DNA from 4 places in the Pseudoalteromonas sp. RB2-MNA-CIBAN-0110 genome. Region 4 is predicted to be linked to each of the others. Evidence: predicted binding sites of a transcription regulator. Region 4 holds the regulator's gene; each other region holds the start of a gene.
The links. Region 4 encodes sigma-54, which starts transcription at its own class of promoters, with help from an activator protein. Its sites were predicted from a motif close to GTTGGCACGNNNNTNGNNT; they were not measured.

Region 1: flgJ (flagellar assembly peptidoglycan hydrolase FlgJ) is a predicted target of sigma-54. The motif match lies at 2,081-2,099, and genes of this name have one in related genera.
Region 2: AAEY68_RS16620 (DUF2726 domain-containing protein) is a predicted target of sigma-54. The motif match lies at 3,927-3,945, and genes of this name have one in related genera.
Region 3: AAEY68_RS12005 (EF-hand domain-containing protein) is a predicted target of sigma-54. The motif match lies at 2,058-2,076, and genes of this name have one in related genera.

The regions. Positions count from the first base shown of each region.
Region 1 covers NZ_JBEOOQ010000010.1:21,062-26,597, reverse strand. Annotated here, with positions in the region: gene flgK (flagellar hook-associated protein FlgK) at 1-1,026, opposite strand, end outside; gene flgJ (flagellar assembly peptidoglycan hydrolase FlgJ) at 1,028-2,044, opposite strand; gene AAEY68_RS07190 (flagellar basal body P-ring protein FlgI) at 2,203-3,297, opposite strand; gene flgH (flagellar basal body L-ring protein FlgH) at 3,309-3,992, opposite strand; gene flgG (flagellar basal-body rod protein FlgG) at 4,009-4,797, opposite strand; gene AAEY68_RS07175 (flagellar basal body rod protein FlgF) at 4,819-5,536, opposite strand, start outside.
Region 2 covers NZ_JBEOOQ010000039.1:12,299-17,834, reverse strand. Annotated here, with positions in the region: gene tyrS (tyrosine--tRNA ligase) at 242-1,441, shown strand; gene AAEY68_RS16630 (cobalamin biosynthesis protein CobD/CbiB) at 1,516-2,460, opposite strand; gene mtnN (5'-methylthioadenosine/S-adenosylhomocysteine nucleosidase) at 2,461-3,168, opposite strand; gene AAEY68_RS16620 (DUF2726 domain-containing protein) at 3,291-3,887, opposite strand; gene folE2 (GTP cyclohydrolase FolE2) at 4,004-4,924, opposite strand; gene arcB (aerobic respiration two-component sensor histidine kinase ArcB) at 5,157-5,536, shown strand, end outside.
Region 3 covers NZ_JBEOOQ010000022.1:30,835-36,370, forward strand. Annotated here, with positions in the region: gene AAEY68_RS11995 (hypothetical protein) at 1-322, opposite strand, end outside; gene AAEY68_RS12000 (sensor histidine kinase) at 324-1,781, opposite strand; gene AAEY68_RS12005 (EF-hand domain-containing protein) at 2,112-2,345, shown strand; gene AAEY68_RS12010 (EF-hand domain-containing protein) at 2,370-2,597, shown strand; gene AAEY68_RS12015 (EF-hand domain-containing protein) at 2,784-3,020, shown strand; gene AAEY68_RS12020 (EF-hand domain-containing protein) at 3,030-3,266, shown strand; gene AAEY68_RS12025 (energy transducer TonB) at 3,318-3,770, opposite strand; gene AAEY68_RS12030 (energy transducer TonB) at 3,946-4,467, opposite strand; gene AAEY68_RS12035 (amidohydrolase) at 4,640-5,536, shown strand, end outside.
Region 4 covers NZ_JBEOOQ010000014.1:70,853-76,388, reverse strand. Annotated here, with positions in the region: gene mgtE (magnesium transporter) at 1-800, opposite strand, end outside; gene AAEY68_RS09175 (HPr family phosphocarrier protein) at 931-1,203, opposite strand; gene rapZ (RNase adapter RapZ) at 1,246-2,091, opposite strand; gene ptsN (PTS IIA-like nitrogen regulatory protein PtsN) at 2,110-2,562, opposite strand; gene hpf (ribosome hibernation promoting factor) at 2,567-2,854, opposite strand; gene AAEY68_RS09155 (RNA polymerase factor sigma-54) at 2,880-4,379, opposite strand; gene lptB (LPS export ABC transporter ATP-binding protein) at 4,449-5,174, opposite strand; gene lptA (lipopolysaccharide transport periplasmic protein LptA) at 5,171-5,536, opposite strand, start outside.

The DNA of each region.
Region 1 (5,536 bases), on a different contig from region 4:
TGCAGTCATACCGGCAGTACCTGTGTTAGCTTGATACGCATAAGCGCCAACGGTAGGTATATTAAAAATATTACCCCCTAGCTGACCTGTTGCATCCATACCCAATTTGTTTTGCTCGTTAAATGCGTCGGCTATCGCTAAGCCCATTTGACCAATTTGGTTTTGAGCAGGGACTAATATGTCATCTCTAAAAGCGAGTAAGCCGCCAATTTTGCCTTTAAGTTTACTTACATCAACTTCAAGCGGCACTGCTTTGCCACCATTAACGTCAAGCGTGAATTCTTTAAAATTAGGATCGGGGTCGCCTGTCATCGAAAATAAGTTAAATGCACCATTTTGCATAACAACCGCTTCGCCTGTGCCCATAAAAACGAGTTTTTCGCCATTTGGACCATCAAGCGTTTCTATGTCTATTAGCTCTGATAAGTCGCGTATTGCTTTATCGCGTTCGTTATAGGTAGAGCTGGCATCTGCGGCGTTATTAGTGCCATTAACTGCTGCAATATTTTGATTTAGCGTGCTAATACTTTGAATTAGTGAGTTTGCTTCATCTGAAAATATTTCGAGCTGCTCGTTCACTACACTTTTTTGATCAAGCACGATGCCTGAAAGCCTATCCATTTGATCAATTAAGCTTTGCGCATCTGTCATTACTAATGAGCGGGCAACGGTAGATGACGGTTGATTTAGCGCTTCTTGCACGTTATTAAATAAAGAGTTAATACCAGTTGATAGATTATTCGACTCTTCAGAAAAAATAGTATCAACTCGATTAGCCTCAGTAATAAACTGATCGAAAAACGATTTATTAGAGGTGTCACGATTTAGCTGTGACTGAGCAAACTCGTTTAATAATCGGTATGTTTCGCCTCGCCCTACTTGGTTATCAACCATAGTAGTAAACTCTGTACGCTCGCGCACATAGCCTTCGGTATTAACATTGGCGATATTTTTACTTGTCGTTTGCAGTAGCTCCGAGCTTGCTCTAACCCCAGAACTGGCAATGTTTAATAAATTAAACGACATGTTACTCTACTCCTTGGCGGATCACGTTTGCCGCAATGTCTTTTAGCTGACTGCTATTGAGCACTTTTTTTATTTTGCTGGCATAATTTGGATCGGTTGCATAACCTGCTTTTTGTAATGAATCTAAAAAGTCGTTTGGTTTTGCTGTATTTTGTAATGCTTCTTTGTAGCGTGGGTTTTGCGTTAAAAAATCAACGAAGTCGTTCACGCTATCTTTAATTGAATCGTAGGCTCTAAAGCTGGCTTGTTTTTTAACGGGTGTGCCTTGTTCAAACTCAAGCGTTACTTTGCTTGCTTTATCGCCTTCCCAGCTTTTACCTGACTTAATATTAAATAAGTTATTTGAGCTGCCACCGTCACTTTTATTAATAATGTGTTTACCCCAACCGGTTTCAAGTGCCGCTTGAGCAACCATTACCGCTGGGTTTAAACCAATTTTTTGCGCTGCAGTTTTAGCGTGTTCCCACACTGAACTTACAAACTCTTCTGCATTTTTAAATGTTGGGCTATCGGTTTTAGACTCTGCAGTATTAACCTTAGGCTCAGCAATATCGGCTTTAGTACTCTTAACGATAAGATCGGATTGCTTATTTTTTTGCTCATGAGGAAGAGCGGATCCGACTTGCGTATCGCTAAAAATATCGTTGGTTGTTCTAAGTACAGAGCCTGGCATAAAGTTTTTAGACTCAGGCGATAACTGCTGAACAATTAAATCGGCAAGGCCTAACGAGCCATTTGATGAAAGCTCTGTTGAAAGTTGCTGATCGTGCATTTCTTCAAAAAACTTTACGCCACTTGAATTAAATGGGCTGTCTTTGTCTTCAAATGCTTCGTTAGCTTTGCGCATTCCTTTGAGCAGCATTTGCGTAAAAATAGCTTCAAATTGTGCGGCCGCTTTTTTGAGCGCAGCTTTAGAGGCATCAGTTGATGCATCGCCACTGGTTAAGGCTTCTTTACGAAGTGAATCTAAGTTGCCTAAATCAAAAAAGTTTTGTTTATCGAGGTGATTAGTTTCCATCGGCTTTTTGACACAAAATGAATAATGCAGTTAAAAATGCAAAAATTGAGCCACTACCGATAAAACAAGGAAGATAAAAATAATAAACTTAAGTTGCTGTAAATAAAAAGCCCTATATCTAGGGCTTAAGTAATACGTTATTTATTGGCTTGGGTTATTTATATAACAACCAACTGTCCGTTAATTGCGCCGGCCTCTTTTAATGCCTCTAAAATAGCCATTAAATCACCAGGCGCTGCGCCTACTTCGTTAATTGCGCGAACTAAATCGTCAAGGCTTACACCTGGATTAAATACAAATGCGCGCGAGTCGTCTTGGTTTACATCAATAATACTTTGCTGTGTGACAACTGTATCACCGTTTGCTAGCGGGTTTGGTTGTGACACATTTTGTTGCTCTGCAATTGTTACTGTTAAGCCACCGTGAGTTATAGCCGCAGGCTGAAGCTTAACGTTTTTGCCAATGACAATTGTACCGGTGCGCGAGTTAACTATAATTTTAGCGGCCATGTCAGCTGGTTTAAATTCTAAGTTTTCAAGTGTTGATAAATACGATACACGCTGGGATGCATCGCGTGGAGCTATAACACGAATGGAAACAGAATCTATTGCTTGTGCGCTATTTGGGCCAACTAAGTCATTAATTGTTTTTTCTAGGCGTTTTGCCGTTGTAAAGTCTGGGCGGTTTAAATTAAAAGTAATGTAATCGCCTTGCATAAATGGGCTTTCTACAGTGCGCTCAACTGTTGCGCCATTTGGTATACGACCAACTGTAGGGGTGTTAATTACAACCTTACTACCATCAAGGCCTTGTGCGCCTAAGCCACCGACAATTAAGCTACCTTGTGCAATAGCGTACACGTTGCCGTCTACACCCTTTAAAAAAGTTTGTAATAAAGTACCGCCACGTAAACTGCCTGCACTACCAATAGAAGAAACCGTAATATCTATTGTTTGCCCGGGCTTTCTAAATGCGGGTAATTCTGCATGCACAGCAACAGCGGCAACATTTTTAATTTTAGGACTTTGAGTTGAAGGCAGCGTAATACCAAAGCTGTTCAACATGCCTCTAAAACTTTGTTGTGTATATGAGTTTTGCTCACCAGTGCCTGGTAAACCAACCACTAAGCCATAACCAACTAATTGGTTAGAGCGCACGCCCTCAACCATAGACACATCTTTTATGCGCTCAGCACTGGCAGTAAACTGCCAACCTAATAACACAACTAAACATAAAGCTTTAAGGCTATTCATGTTGTTACCCTCTAAAATGGAAACAGCGAACTGCTAAAGAAACGTGTAAGCCAACCAGGACTTTGCGCTTCTTGCGTTTGCCCTTTACCTGAGTATTGAATACGTGCATTAGCAATGCGGTTTGATTCAACCGTATTATCGGCGCTTACGTCTTGAGGGCGTACTAGCCCTTCTAAACGAATAAACTCTTCACCGGTATTAAGCGTTAGCCATTTTTCGCCGCGTATAACTAAGTTACCATTAGGTAAAACGCGCATTACATTAACCGAAATATCGCCCACTAAGCTGTTTGATTGGTTTGATTTTGAATCGCCCGTAAACGACGAATCGCTACCAATACCAAACTGAATACTATCGCCACCTATATTTACAGGTAGACCACCTAATCCAATAACGGGGTCTAAGCTTGCGTCGGTTTCTTTGTCTGTTTCTGTTTTAGCGGCTTTTGTTGCTTGAGTAGACTCTTGCAATTTAACCGTAATTATATCGCCAGTACGTAGCGCTTTTTTATCAGAATATAAGTCGTTTGATGTATGAGTATTAAACAATGAACCTGTAGCTACCAGCGGCTCTAAAATAGGCTCGGGGTACATAGGTGCGTAGTAAGGGTCGTCCTGCACTACTTCACTATTTTGCGTAGACATACAGCCACTTAAAAATAATGTGCCCGCTGTAAATAAAATAATATTACGCATAATTCCCCCTACTCTATTAAAGCTGTTGATTGATATAACTCATCATTTCGTCAACGGCCGAAATTACTTTTGAGTTCATTTCGTAAATACGCTGAGTTTCGATTAGGTTTACTAGCTCTTCAGTTACATTTACGTTTGATGTTTCGAGCGAGCCTTGAATAATGCTACCTAACCCTTCAACGCCAGGATTACCTTGTACCGGCGCACCACTTACAGCGGTTTCGGTATAAAGGTTTTGACCAATTGGCTCAAGGCCCGACGGATTAATAAAATCACTAATAGTAAGCTGACCAATGACCACGTTATCAGCTTGGCCTGCAACACGTACAGATACTTCGCCGTCTTGCGAAACCGTAATTGATTGCGCGTCATCAGGTACATTCATTTCTGGCTGAATAACGTAACCTGCGCCCGATGTTACAATTCGTCCATCGCCATCGGTAGTAAACTGACCATTGCGCGAGTAAGCAATATTGCCATCTGGTTGCAGTACTTCAAAAAAACCTTCACCAGAAATCATCCAATCTAGTGAATTTTCGGTGGTCAACATGTTGCCTTGCGTAAACTCTTTTTGGTTAGCTACAACTTTAGCACCCGCACCTAACATTAAGCCCGATGGCATTTCGGTATCTTGCGATGAACGACCACCTGGTTGATTAATATTTTGATAAAGTAAATCTTCAAATATAGCGCGGCTTTTTTTGTAACCTACAGTACTCGCATTCGCTAAATTATTTGAGATAACCGATATATCGGTTTGTTGAGCGTCTAGCCCAGTTTTACTGATCCACAATGCTGGATTCATAATCGTGTCCTCATTTTAAAGTTAAACTATGCGTAATAACTGATCTTGACGCTCGTCAATTTCTTCAGCTGTTTTCATTAATTTCACTTGTAATTCAAATTGGCGCTGGTGGCTTATCATGTCGACCATTTCGTGAACAGGGTTCACATTCGACATTTCAAGCGAACCACTTAAAACTTTTACATTGGCAGAGGTATCTACTGTTACATTTGCTTTTGGTCTAAATAAACCATCGTTACCTTTTTCGAGCTGTGAGCTATTTGCTTCTACCACTCTAAGCGTGTCTATTTCTTCTAAAAAGTTAGCGGGGGCGCCTTGTGGTCGAACTTGAATAGCGCCATCTTGGCTAAACCCTATTTTTTCGACTGGGACGGGTAATATAACAGGTCCCCCTTCGCCAATAACTTGACGACCGTGGCTGGTTACGAGCATGCCTTGAGCTGTAACGTTTAACGTACCCACTTTTGTGTAAGCTTCATTACCGGAGGCATCTTGCACAGCAAGCCATGCGTTATCGCTCATCGCAATATCTAAGTCTCGCCCGGTTTGAACAATGCCACCCGATACCATGTTTGAACCCGGACGCTCTTGCATTGAAAATACACGTGTAGGCAAACCTTCGCCAAACGCTTGCATAGAACGCGCCTGCGCAAAGTCAGCTTTAAAACCCGTTGTATTTGCATTTGCCAAATTATTGGCTTTTAAAGCAAGCCCTTGTAGGCTTTGCTTAGCGCCAGAG
Region 2 (5,536 bases), on a different contig from region 4:
GTAGATTTAAACTAACCTTAAACTACGCTAAAATCAGGGTTAAGAAGCCTTTTTTAACGTCCTATCTAACTAAGACTCAATTCATTTTGTTTAGTTGCATTAATAACTTAAAAAGTTATTTTAATTAGGTAGAAATTTGTTATGTTAGCTACATATATATATTCGGTTTAAACCTATATTAAACCGTGATTACAAGTAACTAGTCCGCCCCTTCGTAGGCAGAATTTTGGAGTAACACAAAGTGGATTTACAAACCGCTCTAGCAGAGATAAAACGCGGTGCAGAAGAAATATTAATTGAAGACGAACTAGTTGAAAAACTAAAGTCGGGCAAAAAGCTAAAAATAAAAGCTGGCTTTGATCCTACAGCCCCTGATTTACATTTAGGGCACACTGTACTCATTAATAAAATGAAAACCTTTCAGGATTTAGGTCATGAGGTTATTTTCTTAATTGGTGACTTTACTGGCATGATTGGTGACCCAACAGGTAAAAACGTAACGCGTAAACCACTTACTCGCGAAGACGTACTAGCCAATGCCGAAACATATAAAGAACAAGTATTCAAAATTCTAGATCCTGCTAAAACCACTGTTGCATTTAACTCTACTTGGATGGAAAAGTTAGGCGCTGCAGGCATGATTAAACTTGCTGCAAACCAAACTGTAGCGCGCATGCTTGAACGAGATGACTTTAAAAAGCGTTACGGCAGCGGTCAACCAATTGCAATTCACGAGTTTTTATATCCACTGGTACAAGGTTGGGATTCGGTTGCACTAGAGTCAGATGTTGAACTGGGCGGTACTGATCAGCGCTTTAACTTGTTAATGGGCCGTGAGCTACAAAAAGTTGAAGGTCAAAAGCCGCAAACAGTATTAATGATGCCATTACTTGAAGGTACTGACGGCGTTCAAAAAATGTCTAAGTCGCTTGGTAACTACATTGGTATTACTGATGCGCCAAACGATATGTTTGGTAAAATAATGTCAATTAGTGATGTGCTAATGTGGCGTTATTACGATTTATTAAGCGCGCTTTCTATTGAAGAAATTGCAGCTCAAAAAGAACGTGTTGAGCAAGGTACTAACCCGCGCGATATTAAAATAGAACTAGCTAAAGAGTTAATTGCTCGTTTTCATAGTGAAGCTGATGCACAAGGTGCACATGATGATTTTATTCAGCGTTTTCAGAAAAAAGCGTTACCAGATGAAATCCCTGAGCTGACAATCACTATCGCAGAAGATACTATTTTAATTGCTAACTTGCTTAAAGAAGCAAATTTAGTAGTAAGTACATCAGAAGCAATGCGTATGATTAAGCAAGGTGCAGTTAAACTTAACGGTGAAGATAAAATCACTGACACCAAACTTGAAATAGCAAAAGGCACAACAGCTATTTACCAAGTAGGTAAACGTAAGTTTGCAAACATCACTGTAGCTTAAATACCGTTTGAAAACTAAAAAACCAGCCTAGGCTGGTTTTTTTGTGCTCGTATTTTGGGATCTGTAAATAGTCACTAAATCACTTTTAATATTTCGATACTTACAATTACTAACAACCAAAATACACGCGCCTGATTTAATCTATTAATTATTACAGGTACATCCTCGGGTGTAGGTAGTCTATCAGTACCTATACGCATTTTATTAAAGCGAGTACCCAAATAAACTGCAGGCCCGCCCAGCTGCACGCCAAGTGATGCAGAGCATGTGCTTAGTAGCCAACCTGTATTTGTTTGATAAAAATGTCTACCATAATGCTTTATGTAGTGCATGCTTTGTTTGCTCGCTCTACTTGCTGCAATAGTTAAAGCGAGTAAGCGCATTGGAATATACTCAATAATAAACAAGAGAGTTTTAAGCGGTTTTAAAAAGTAGCTATTTGGGGATATGTCACTACGCCAGGCTTGTTGTATTAAAGTAAGTAATCGATAGGCGAGGGCCGCAATAGGGCCAAAGGCTAAAAATATAAATATAACTACGAAATAGTATCGAGCAGTGCGCAGTATTAAGCTTTCAATTAATGCTTTGATAATACCAGGAGATGAAAGCCTATTAACTTCACGGGCAAGCAGTGGTTTTAGTAATTCGCGTGCTGTCGATTTTTGATTTTGTTTAGTTAGCTTTGCAATGCGAAGTGCTTTTTTATCAATACTCTTACTTTCTAAGCATAAGTATAAAATAAGGCCAGCGAGTAATTCAGGGTAAAAAGCAAACTCGAGTAGTAGCACTACAATAATGAGAATGACACTTAAAATGAGCGTGCTTGCGAGTATAGCTGCCAAATATTGATAGCTTTTAGGTTCTTTGCTTTTGTATATGCGCTTGCCAATAGCACTAAAAACAGCATTTAACGCTGTATTAGGATGATACCAGCTAATAAGGGGAATAAAGCGCTCAGCAAGGAGCGCTAGTATGAAGGCAATAAAGTCCAAGTGGTTTTGAACAATATTGCTAAGCATTTACAGAGACACTGCAGTTAGCTTTTCTAAAAGTGCGACAACCATTTTAGATGAGTTGATTGATGCAGTTTCTAGGTATTCTTCAAATGATTGTGGTGACTCTTTACCTGCAATATCAGACATTGAGCGAATTACAACAAACGGTGTGTTAAGCGTAAAACACGTTTGTGCAATCGAAGCGCCTTCCATTTCAACGGCAAGCATTGTAGGAAAATCACTGCGTGCTTTATCAATACGCACAGGGTCACACATAAATGTGTCACCAGTACAAATTAAGCCAACAAGTGTTTTAACATCACTGATTTGTTCGATTGTTTGTTGTGCTGCTTCAACTAATTTAGGGTGTGCTGTAAAACCTGCTGGCATTTGTGGTACTTGGCCAATTTCGTAGCCAAAAGCAGTAACATCTACATCGTGATGACGTACTTCTGACGAAATTACTACGTCGCCAACACTTAGAGAAGGATCGAATCCACCGGCAGAGCCTGTGTTAATTACGCAATCAGGTTTGAAGTTATCAATCAGTAAGGTAGTTGCAATTGTTGATGCTACTTTACCAATACCAGATTGAACAAGTGTTACTGTGTTACCAGCCAATTCACCAGTATAAAAAGTGAAACCTGCTTTAGTTAAAATATGTGGGTTTTGCATCGCTTCACGTAAAATTTTAACTTCTGGCTCCATTGCGCCAATAATACCAACATTCATAATGTTTAATTCCTGAGTTTGAATCACTTGATTATACGTGAAGTTAGCAATAAAAAACAAAAAAGCGAGCTTGTTTATGAGCTCGCTTTAAATACTTTTTAGGAGAGTATTTAATTTGGTTTTTAAATTTCAGCTAAAGCAGTTGTTTGTGCTTTGGCTTGAGAAGGTGAAAGTACCGCTGGCTTATGTGAGCGATTACGAACAGGGCGCTGCGTTTGTGTTGCTGCAGGCTTACCAAGTTTAAACATAATTGCATCGCGTACTTCAGAAGGACGGTAGCCCGATTTAACTTTCATACGAATATGTGGAATGCCCGCAGACTCTAGTGCACCGTTTACAAACCAGTCGCGTTGAGCTTTGTGGCCATCTTTATTGGCATTGTTAACTAGGTCAACGGCCGCAACAATAGTTAGTTTTTCTTTATCGATTAATACAAAGTCGAGTTGCTTATTTTTAGCTTTAGCTAAAGCAGCACGTTTAGATTTAATAGAAAGACCTTGCTTACAGTCAATAACGTCAATTAGCTTAACGCGACTAACAATTTTATATTGATCGCCTACAGCACGCTCGAGAAGATTTAGAAAAGCGCCTTCAACCTGCGTAAAAACAGTTTGCTTGCGGGTAAAAGGATACGGGTTTCCGCCATCGTCATTAAATTTTGACGCAACAACAGAAGCCCCGACAACTAATACTAGAATTAATAATAAAGCGAATTCCATACGGTAACTCCATAACAACAAATTGACACTGCTCAAATAAAGCAATTTACGTGCCTAAAAAGTATGAGTTATAAAATAATTACCAACTGTTTATAAAAGCTAAAACTATGTAGCTATTAAGCTTTGTATCCACCTTCAATACCTTTAACCGCAATAGCTACAGCATCGTGTGCATGGAGTGATTCATAATGGTTTATTTGCAGCCAGTAATCGCTGTAATTATCTGTTTCTAATAAAGCTTTAATTTTACGCGCTGCATCTTCACAAAACATAAGATTTTGACCATTTAAACGGGCAAATTCTTGCTCGTCTTCGCGTTTTACTGCCGCTTGTACAGGCGTTTTAAGTTCAGCTTCGAGGGTATTTATTAGAGTCACTACGTCAAATTCTTGAATATTGCTGTCAAGCTTTACTTTTACGTTGGCAATAGAGCGCTGCGAGTGAGGTGTAGCGACTATGCCTTGTGTAGTGCCTAGCCATTCGTGCACATCTTTTTGGCTTAAGGTTTCTTGGTTAAACTTTTCGTTAAACGCGTTTTGTATAAGCTGGCGCGCAAGTGCTGCAGAGCAAGGGCACGTTGAAGAATAGGTAACATCTACAGTTAGCTCGTAGCTAATAATGTTATTTTCAATTGTACTGGTAAGTACAACTGGGTAGCTTTTCCAGCCCGCTTTACCACTTAATAGTGATTTACGGCGTAGCGGTAATTCAAATTTAAATTCAATTTGTGCTTTATCGCTCAGCCCTTCGTGGCTAGTTATAAAAGTATCGAGTGCTTGCGCTATTGTTTGCGGATTGACTTGCTGCTCAGTTGAAAGCAGGTCAAGTGCTAAAAATAGACGTGACATATGAATGCCTTTGGCATCTTCTTTATGCAAATTTACAAATGCACGAGCTTTGGCATTTACTGTAACTGGAGATAAGTCTCGTGACTCAAAAATAAATGGCAGTTCGATTTCGCCCATGCCAACCCAGTCTAATTTACCTGTTTGTAAAGCGGGTGCAGTGTCTGCTATATCTGGCATATTGGTTTGCATGTGCGCTACTCGTATTTTGGAGATAATAAAGCGGGGCATTTTACACTAAATAATTTATTGCTGAAATGATGAGTTTAAGAGATGAGCAAAATCAAACATGAAAAATTCTGTTTTTATCGCACAACATGGGTAGTGGTAGGAGAAAAATGCTAAAATCTGGGAAAATGGTATGTTTATACATGCGCATTGCCTTCTTTATATTTAAGCACACAGCTAAGAGATAAAATTACGTATGACCGATTATTCTTTGAGCCCTTGGGCTCGGGTACTTTCCAGCTCAATAACGCGATTTGGTGAATTTAAAACCGCAGCTATTTGTTACACTTTATTTTTAACTGTATCTCTTATTTTATCGAGCATGTTTTATTATGTTGCGATAGGCGAATTACACCTTGTTGATATTTTGGCTGTGGTATTTTTTACGGCTGTAGTTTCTCCTTTAATTATAAGTGTATTACTTAATTCAATTCGTCAATTAGATGCCTCGTATGCTTATTTAGATAGCGCAACCAAGCAGGAAAAGCTCTTAAACCAAACCTTAAAAGACAACATTAGTCGTTTAAATATTGAAATTGATGAGCGTAAAATGGCATTTCATGCCAAGCATCGCGC
Region 3 (5,536 bases), on a different contig from region 4:
CATTTATGTTTAAGCACATAAATTTAAAAAAGCGTTTAAGATCGTTTTCGCCTGTAAAAATATCTTTTTTTGGCACCAATTTAAATCCGCCACACTGATTAGCGTGCCATGCAATAACTTGCTCTGCTGGAGGGTAGCTAGGTTCTATTTTTGGTCTGGGTTTTGGGCTTGGTTTGCTGTTTTTGTCGTTTTTTATTTTAGTATCGACCACAGGTGCTGGTGTAATTGACACACGCTCTTCTTGCCCATTATTAATTTCACAACCTGATATAACCATGCTGCTACTGAGCACACATAAAATAGCGATTAAACGCAAGCGCATGTTAATTAACTCCTAGATTTTTTGTTATGGGAATTTTAATTGAAAACCGGCAACCATGCGGCTCGTTATGCTCAACAGTAAGTGTACCTCTTAGCTGTTCAACAGATTCTTTCACAATAGTTAAGCCAAGCCCACTGCCTTGCAGCGTAACATTTTTACTGTGTTTACCTTGATAAAATGCGCTGAAAATTTGAGTTTTTTCTTGCTCTTTAATACCGCACCCTTTATCAAGCACAGCAATGCAAAGTTGGTTTTGCTCAAGTGCTAAATTAATAGTAACGCTTTGCTTATCTTGTGAAAATTTTAAGCCATTTGAAATAAGCTGAATTAAAATCATCTCAATAAGCTCACTAGGTAAAGCAAGCTCTTTATTAGGTAAGTTATTTTGCCATTGCAGAGCTTGCTGACGCGCACTTAAGCGATGTTCAAAATGGCTATTAATTTTATTAATAAGATAGCTAAACTCAACTTCGCTTAGGCTGTCTTTACTGGTGCGAATTGCATTATAACTCAGCAGGCTGTCAATCATTGTACGAAGGCGCACCATAGATTGGCTAATAAGCTCAAGCACTGCTTTTTGCTCAGCAGTAATTGGGCCTACTATTTCATCAGTTAGTAAATCAGTGCCTTCGACCATTGAAGCAAGCGGCGTTTTTAGCTCATGGGTAACATGGCGTAAAAAGGTATCTTTTTGCTGCTCAAGCATATGTAGTTGCTCTTGCACCCATTGGAGTTTTTCTCCTAGCTCAACTAGCTCAGCGGAACCTTTAACTGATATTTTTTGCTGCCAATGTCCCTGTCCTAACTTATCAATAACCGTGGTTAACCCTTTTAGTCGTCCACTTATGCGCCATAAAAAACCACCACCTACAATTAAAGTAAGTGGAATAAGTGCCACCAGCCAGTTTATAAATGAGGCTTGCAGGCTTGTCAGCTCATTTTGGTTATTGGTAATTTGCGCTTCGTTTTTATCACGTAACCATAAAGTAAGTTCAGCGACTAAATCGCTCACTGGGACAAACAACTCAGCTTGTTGTTGTTTTTGCTCAACCAATTCAACATGCGCGGTTTGTAAGGTGGTATATAAGCGTTGCCATTGGTGGGTATAATCTTTATTCATGTTTACAAATTTAAGCTCATCAATGCTTTGCAGGGATGATTGCCATTTATCAACAATGAGTTTGTCGAGCGATTCACTTTTTAATACCCAGTTTTGCCTAGTGGCCCGCTCAAGACTGTTGAGTTCTTGTTTTAAAGTATTAAACGATTTAGTAACTTGGTAATTGTTACTTACAAGACTTTGAGTAATAGCTAATTGCTTGTTAAGCGCATTTAAAAATACAATCACCACTATAGAAAGCGGGAGCAACGAAAGCAGCATACTCATTGCAAATTGCCCGATTAAATTAGGCCGCCAGTTAAGCATTGCTTGGTATTTTTTAGCTATGGTTGCTGGCATTTCGTTTAGTCCTTTTAAGTTAAGCGTTCTATTATTAAGTGCTTACCTTATACACTAGCTGAACCAGCAATTATATTTAATACAATTAACAGCCAGTGCTACAAAAACAATGTGTCGCCAAATAGAGACAGCGTAAATCATTGATTTTAAAGATATCTCTTTAATCTCGCTACATAGTGTTGCAAAAGACATACAAAAATTACAATAAACCCCGTAAAAAATTCTCACTCTCCTCAAGTTAAAACGCTAAGTAATTGAAAATTAATAACAATTATTATTGGCATCATTTTTGTAATGCTGTTACTAACTTTAATCAATAAGGAAATAATTATGAACAAACGCATTTTAGTAGTTTCATCATTACTAGCTTTAGGCTTTTTAGGCGCTAACGCACACGCAATGGACGTTCACGCGACTTTTAACGAGCTTGATAAAGACAGTAACGGTACATTAAGTGAAGCCGAAGCAGGTGAGGATGCCGTTTTACACGAAAATTTTTTACAAATTGATACTAATCAAGATGGGCAATTGTCGCTAGATGAATTCAAAAAATTTATTCAATAAACTCATTTAATAAGGAACGTGATTATGAAACAACTTATAGCCGCTTTTTCATTAATGTTTTTAGCAATTAGTGCCACCGTAATTGCATCGCCAACAAACGTGCGCTTTGCTCATTTAGATAAAGATATGGATGGACAAATATCAATTGTAGAAGCAAAGGAAGACAAAGAAGTAATGAGACAATTTGCCGACTTAGATGAAGACGGTGATGAAAAAGTCTCAAAAAAAGAATTTGAAAGCTTTAAGCCTTAATGAGTAATTACTGATTAAGCTTTACTTAAGCTTGTTACAAGTAAACTGAATTTAAAAGCATTTGCCATAATCCCTGAGGGAGTGTGTAAAAGGATTTAATGTTGGGAGTTAAATTACGGCAAGTGCTTTTTCCTTTTTACTTTATTTTAGCCACGAACTTTTAATACATCTTTTGGAAGGAAAACCATGAAGATACTTTCCCTTGTTATAAGCATTTTAATGCTATTAAGTTTTGATGCCGCGGCACTTGATGTAAAGCAACGCTTTGATCACCTAGATAGCGACAAAAGTGGCTATTTAACACACGACGAACTTGATCCCCAACCACAACTTTTAAACACCTTTGTAAAATGGGACAAAAACCAAGATAACCAAATTTCGCTAGTCGAATTTAAAAGTTATCTAACTAACAACCTTTACTAAGTGATTTATATGAAAAGTATTAGCTATATAACGCTGCTGGCGTTTAGTATTTTTAGCGCATTTAGTTTTGCCGCAAGTAACGACATTGCAAAGCAATTTAAAAAGCTAGATAGGAATAAAGACGGTTTTTTATCACGTTCAGAAACAGCTATAGACCCGGCTTTGTGGTCACGGTTTTCAAGCTACGATAGTGACAAAGACGGTAAATTAGCATTAAATGAATATGGCTTATATGCAAGTAAGTAGATTTATAGCTAGATAAACAAACACCTAGCTTATTATATCTATTAATTACGTTCAGGCTTTATTTTTAGAACAATGCGCCAAATACTCTGCATCAGTAGGTTTTGGGCTCACCATAAAATCCATTTTGAGATAAGTTAGGATAGGTTGCTTACTCGTATTTTCAGTTGTCGCTTTCCAGCGCCATAAACCCACAGCAGCTGCCGCATTATTATCAAACACGCCCTCGGGGTAAGACGAAATGATGTTATACCCTTGAGCCCTACCTTGTGAGTTAACTAGCACAGATAACTCAACACAGCCTGAAATACTTTTCTTTGCAGCTTCTATCGGATATCGCGGCTCTACTCTTTTAACAACATCCCAGTATTCACCTGCCTTACTTCGCAGTTCAGGACTCGATAAATCAATAAAACTCAGCATTTCATCGCTTACTTGTTTATCAGACGTTGAACTACAGGCTGTTAGCATCATACTCAAGGGGAGTAATAAATAGAGAGCTTTCATAGCATTTCCTTATTCTTGATGCTTATTTAGTTATTTATAAATATTAGTATTAATACCCATCTAATTTTATAAAGGTTCGAGCTAAAATATTACACACACCGAAAGTAATTTTAAAGTGAGGTAAATAAGTACTTTTTTCAAACCTTGTAATTTTCTCGTTACTTGAAATGTTTCATCAGTAGGAGATTTTTTTAGTTTTTCCTGTTACTTGAAATGTTTCGCCAGCCGGACAATTTTTTAAATATTTTTTACCTACTGGTATTGAATCAATCATAAAATCAATTCTAATATGAGTAAGTATAGGTTGTTTAGTTACATTTACGTTAGTAGGCAGCCAGGCCCATGTATTTAAAGATTGAGCTGCGGCTTCATCAAATAACCCTTTAGGATATGAAGAAATTACTTTATATCCCTGCGCCTTACCCTCAGCATTAATAATAGTCATGAGTTCTACACAACCTGCAAGACCTTTTTTTGCAGCAGCTATTGGATATCGTGGTTCTGTTCTTGTGGAAATATTCCAATAGTCTTTCACCCTGTCGCGCAGTTCAACACTTGATAAATCTATATAATCGCGTATTTCAGCATTTGATACATCAGTATGGTTTAGCTTTTCTACACTCTTATCTACAGTAGGTGTCGATCCACATGCCGCAAGTAATGAAGTTAATGGGAGTAATAAATAGAGGGCTTTCATAGCGTTTCCTTATGCTTTATTGATTGTTTTACATACTAAATAATCACATCAATTACCTATTTTGTAAACAGTTAATATAGAGAAAAACATTAAAATGAGGTCTATCAATTCATTGGTATTATAAAATCAAGTTTGTTAGTGTAAGTAAATTAACAATAAAAATTAAGTAACTATGCCACTCAAAAAAATAATCAAACCACTCATACTAGCCAGCCTTTGCGCTAGTTCTAGCTACACTCTCGCACAAACAAAAGTAATTTATAACGCCAATGGTTATACCCCTTTATACAAAGGTGAAGTACAGCAGTTTTCTACCCTCGTTATTAAAAATGGCAAAGTAGTTAAGCTCGGTAGCGAAACACTTAAAGATAGCTACCCAGATGCCAAGCTAATTGACGCGCACGGTAATACCTTATTACCTGGCTTAATTGATGCTCATGGGCACGTTATTGGCCTTGGCGACAATTTATCGCAACTTGACGTACGCGGCGCAACATCGGTTGATGAAGTAACAAATAAACTAAAAGTATTTGCCGATAACAAACAAGGTTGGATTATAGGGCGTGGTTGGAACCAAGAGCTTTGGGCTGATACACGCTTTCCTACAGCTAAAGATTTAGACAAAATAGTTAGCGATCGACCTGTGGTGCTTTCTCGGGTTGACAGCCACGCCATTTGGGTTAATTCAAAAGCGCTCGAACTTGCTGGTATTACAGCCAAAACAAAAGCGCCTGAAGGCGGTGAAATAATTAAAGACGAATTTGGTAATCCTACAGGTATTTTTGTAGATAAAGCAGAATCGCTAATTACCCAGCATATGCCAGCCCCCTCAAAACAAGATATAAGTGACTCACTTGATGCAGCAGGTAAGCATTTATTAAGTTTAGGCATTACCTCTACTCACGATGCAGGTATTGATAAAACCACATGGGAGGTTTACAAAGAGCGCGGCGACCTTGGTAATTTACCATTACGTATTGTGGCAATGCTAAGTGGTGCAAGTCCTGATTTAGGCACAATGTTAAAGGCAGGCCGATACCACGACAAAAATGACTTTATGGAAATTCGC
Region 4 (5,536 bases):
CCCAATAAACTATGCTCAGCATCTTCTCGGATTACGTCAACGATGTCATCGATAGTGACACGGCCAAGGAGCTGATCGTTATCATCGACTACGGGGGCCGATATCCAATTATGACGTTCAAATAATTGCGCGACTTCACTTTCATCCATTGAGATTGGAATGGATTCACAATCTTCATCCATTAAATCGCGAACAATCTTTTCTGGCGGGTTAGTTAATAATGTACTCAGCGATAAAGCGCCTATAAAGCAGTTATGCTTATCAACAACGTACAAGTCATCGGTACCTTCTGGTAACTCGCCACGTAGCCTAATATACCTAAGTACAACATCAAGCGTAACATCAGGGCGAATGGTCACCGTATCGGTGTTCATTAGCGCGCCAGCAGAACGCTCTTGATACGAAAGTGCTTGTGTTGCACGCTCACGGTCTTGAATGTCCATCGCGCTAACAACGTCTTTATAAACGGTGTCTGGCAGACTACGTAATACTTCACCTAAGTCATCGTGGCCCATATCTTCGGTTGCGGCTGCAATGTGCTTAGGTTCCATTTGGGCAATAATGCCTAAACGAACATCTTCTGATAGTTCTTCAAGAACATCACCTTGCACATCAGGATCAACCAACTGCCAAAGGAGTCGGCGAATTTTATGTGGTGATGATTCTAATAATAATGCGGTATCACAAGGAGCTGTTTTTGCGAGCATGCGCCTAACTTGAACAAATTGACCACTATTGAGTGACTTAGTCACCTGTTTTAGTTGCTGTAGTGGGTAATCTTGTTCAAAAGCTTCAGGCATTGGCGTCCTTTATAAATTTTTATATTACTTTATGGGGAGAGGTGAGTTAACTGGCGTCACTAACCGTATTTATTTTATATATCTGTTTTAGTTGGGGCATTAGTAATGCGAGCATTATTTTTATAACTGTTTATTCTTGTTCATTAAAACGTTGTGCTATTAATTCTCCAACAGCATGTAAAGCTTGCTCAGAATCGGGGCCTTTACATACAACTTTTACTTCTTTGCCTTGGCTACTTTCAAGTAACATTAATGCAAGTACGCTATCGCCTGCAGCTTCTTTGTCATCTTGAAATAATGTAATTGTCGCATCAAACTGCACTGCCAATTGGGCAAGCACTGTGGCTGCTCTGGCGTGCAATCCTAATTTGTTTTTTATTAAAAAAGTGTCTTCACAATGCATAACTTACTCTACCTAAGCTGAACAGGTGATTATTCAGCTATATTATTTTTCTTGTTCGCGATGGCGAATTTTCACATTGGGATGTGTCATTGCAAAACTTTCACCGATAGTTTGCGCTAAATATACAGAGCGATGTTGTCCGCCTGTACACCCAATGGCAATGGTTAAATAACTGCGGTTATTTCGCTCTAAGTGCGGTAACCATGTTTGTACAAATGTTTGAATTTGCCATGTGAATTTTTGCACTATGCTGTGATTGGCCAAATAATCTTTAACAGGTTGATCTAACCCATTTAAAGGTTTTAATTCAGGTTCCCAATGTGGATTGGGTAAAAAGCGTGCATCAAATACGTAATCTGCTTCTTTTGGTATACCGTATTTAAAACCAAACGATTCAAACGTGACAATCAGTTGCTTATCTTTTTTACCTAAAATCTTTTCACGAATAGATTCAGCAAGTTGATGAACGCTTAAATCAGTTGTATCTATCATAAAGTCGGCGCGGGTGATTAATACATCAAGTAATTCTTTTTCTTTTTTGATGGCTAAATCAAGAGGCAACGAGTCAATTGATAGTGGGTGTAATCTACGAGTTTCAGAAAAACGTTTGATCAATGTTTGATCGTCGCTATCTAAATAAAATAAAGTAGGTTTTGCAAAGCCAGGCAAGTATTCAAGAATATCGTTAAATTCATCTTGTTGCTTAGGGATGTTACGCACATCAATGCTAACAGCAATTTTATCATAGCTATCAGACACACTGCGAACTAATGAAGGAAGCAAGTTAACTGGAATATTATCTACGCAATAATAACCTAAATCTTCTACAACGCGTAAAGCAACCGACTTTCCAGAACCAGAGCGGCCGCTTATGATAATTAACTCCATTTAACACCCTTTATAAAACTATGATTGATTGACAATAACTTGGTAAAGCTCAGTATCTGATTTTGCACTGCGTAACTGTTTACAAAAATCTTTGTTGTTTAGTTTATCAGCAATGGTTGCTAGAGTCTTTAAGTGCTGCTGGTTATCGCCATCTGGTACGATGAGTGCGACGAAAATATCAACAGGGCGATTATCGATTGCATCAAAATTTATTGGAGTTTCGCTAACGAGTACTAAAGCCAAAGGCTCTTCTGCACCGCTCATTCTTCCATGAGGAATGGCAATGCCACGCCCTATACCTGTACTACCGAGTTTCTCTCTGCTCATTAAAGCATTAAGAATATCTTGTTGCGGTAAATACGGAAGTTTGTCGTGAGCAAGTTCGCTAATGAACTCTAAAATTCTTTTTTTGCTATTAAAAAGGACCGCAGCTTTGCTGCAGTCCTGGCATATAAGTGAGCTTAATTTCATCATATTAGTGTCGAGCAAGCTTCTCTTTGTGTTTAATTACTTGTCGATCGAGCTTGTCGATCAACGAGTCAATGGCGGCATACATATCTTGATGTTCTGTAGAGGCAAATAGCTCAGCACCGCTTACGTGTATGGTGGCTTCTGCTTTTTGATTTAATTTTTCTACATCGAGAATGACATGAACATTATTAATATGATCAGAGTGTCTTTCTAGCTTCGCAAATTTGGTATTAATATAGTCTCTTAGTGAATCGGTTAATTCTACGTGACGACCAGTTAAGTTTAGTTGCATAAGCATTACCCTCTTTTTTTGCGTCTTAAATCAAACTTTTACGTTGATTTGACGGTGGAATAGCCAGAGATTCGCGGTATTTTGCGATTGTACGTCTCGCTACTTTAATTCCTTGCTCAGCCAATATATCCGCTATTTTGCTATCACTCAATGGTTTTGCTGAATTTTCTGCTGCGATTAATTTTCGGATAAGCGCACGGATTGCTGTAGATGAACATTCACCACCGTTTTCGGTGCTTACATGGCTTGAGAAAAAATATTTAAGCTCAAATATACCACGGGGTGTGTGCATATACTTTTGGGTTGTTACGCGCGAAATTGTTGATTCGTGCATTTCTACCATTTCAGCAACATCATTTAAAACCATTGGTTTCATGGCTTCAGGACCGTGTTCAAAAAAGCCTTGTTGTTGCTTAACAATACAATTTGTTACTTTTAATAGCGTGTCGTTTCTACTTTCTAAGCTTTTAATAAACCATTTAGCTTCTTGTAAATGCGAGCGAATAAACTGGCTGTCACCACTGGATTTTACAGTGCGAGACATTGCCGCGTATTGGCTATTAACACGAATTTTAGGCATGCTGTCTGGGTTTAACTCAACAACCCAGCGGCCTTTGATTTTTTTAACTGACACATCAGGAATAACATACTCAGATTCTTCTCTTACAATAGTATCTGCAGGTTTAGGGCTAAGAGTATGTATTAATGTCATTACTTCTTTAAGCTCTTCTTCTTTGAGCTTAGTTTTCTTCATTAATGTACGATAGTCACGAGCAGCTAATAAATCAATATGCTCGGTTAAAATCATTTTTGTTTCATTAATGTAAGGTGTTTCTTTATCAAACTGGTTTAGCTGAATACACAAACACTCTTGTAAACTACGTGCAGCAATACCAACAGGATCAAACAGTTGGATGCGTTTTAATACAGCTTCAATTTCATCAAGTTCGACTTCGTTATCATCTTCGTTTTCTTGATTAAAGCTTTCTAAAATCTCTTCGCAGCTTAGTGTTAAAATACCTGAATCATCGACGGCTTCTACAATAGCAATAGCAATAGCTTCGTCTGTAGGGCTAAATGGCGTTAGTTGTAACTGCCACATTAAATACTCATGGAGCGTTTCAGTAGAGGCGCCTTGGTATATTGATTCGTCTTCAGGCATCGGACCCGATGATGCTGCTGGGGCGGCACTCATGTACTCATCCCAACTAACATCCATAGCCATGTCGTCACTTAGCGTGTCTTTTGCAAGTGCTTCACCACTATCTTGTTCGTATTCGCTTGGAGCATCATCGGCAGATGCGCTAACAGTTATGTCATCTGTATCTGCTTTTTGCTCGTTTTTACCTGCAGCGTCTTCTGAATAGTCTGCTTCTTCAACCTCTAATAGCGGGTTGCTGTCGAGAGCTTCTTGTATTTCTTGCTGGAGATCCAATGTACTGAGTTGCAACAAACGAATAGCTTGTTGCAGCTGTGGAGTCATTGTAAGTTGCTGGCCCATGCGCAGCTGTAGTGATTGCCTCATGTATCTCTAACAATCCTTTTATGTTGTTATAATTAATACTAGCAGATGCTTAAAGACATGGCGTAAATGTTACAGCCTAAATTGCTCGCCTAAGTAAACATCGCGTACTGTTTTATCATTTAATACGTGTTCTGGAGTACCTGATGCAATCAGCTCCCCATGAGAAACAATGTAGGCTTTTTCACAAACATCAAGGGTTTCTCTTACGTTATGATCGGTAATTAATACACCAATCCCACGATTTTTAAGATGTTCTATTATTTTCTTTATGTCTAACACCGAAATCGGGTCAACACCTGCAAATGGTTCATCCAGTAATATAAATTTAGGATCTGCTGCCAGCGCACGTGCTATTTCAACACGACGACGTTCGCCACCTGACAATGCCATGCCTTGGCTATCACGAATGTGTTGTATGCTAAATTCATCTAATAATTTATCGAGAGTGTCTTCTCTAGCTTGTTTATTTAACTCTTTGCGCGTTTCTAAAATGGCCATTAAGTTTTGATAAACAGTCAGCTTTCTGAATATTGAAGACTCTTGCGGTAAGTAGCCAATGCCTAATCTAGCACGACTATGCATAGGTAAAAGAGTAATATCGTTATCGTCTATCGATATTTTACCTTTGTCGCTAGGTACAAGTCCTACTATCATATAAAACGTGGTGGTTTTACCTGCGCCGTTAGGGCCAAGTAAGCCAACAATACTGCCAGCTTTGACTTCAAGGCCGACGTTTTTTACAACTTCACGGCCTTTATAGCTCTTTGCTAATAGCTCTGCTTTTAATGTGCTCATGGTTGACCTTTGTCGCTTTTTTTACTTTTTTTAGTCTCGATTGGCACTAAAATTGTGTGAACGCGGTCAGTTGAGTTTTCATCTTTTTCGGCACTGATTAGCTGCTGCTCTATATCGTAGGTAATGCTTTTAGCATTTATTTTTTGTCCCGCTTGCGATACTTGTGCATTACCAACAAGCGTTAAAAAACGCTTAGATACATCATAACGTACTTCGTCAGCACTGGCGCTCATAGTCGTGCCATCTGATTGCTTTTCTTCAAAGTGCGCAGGGCTACCTGTAGCAATTAATAATTGTTTATTATCACCAAGTTCATCGCGTTTATGTACTTCTAAGCGGTCGGCTGTGATACGGCGATTACC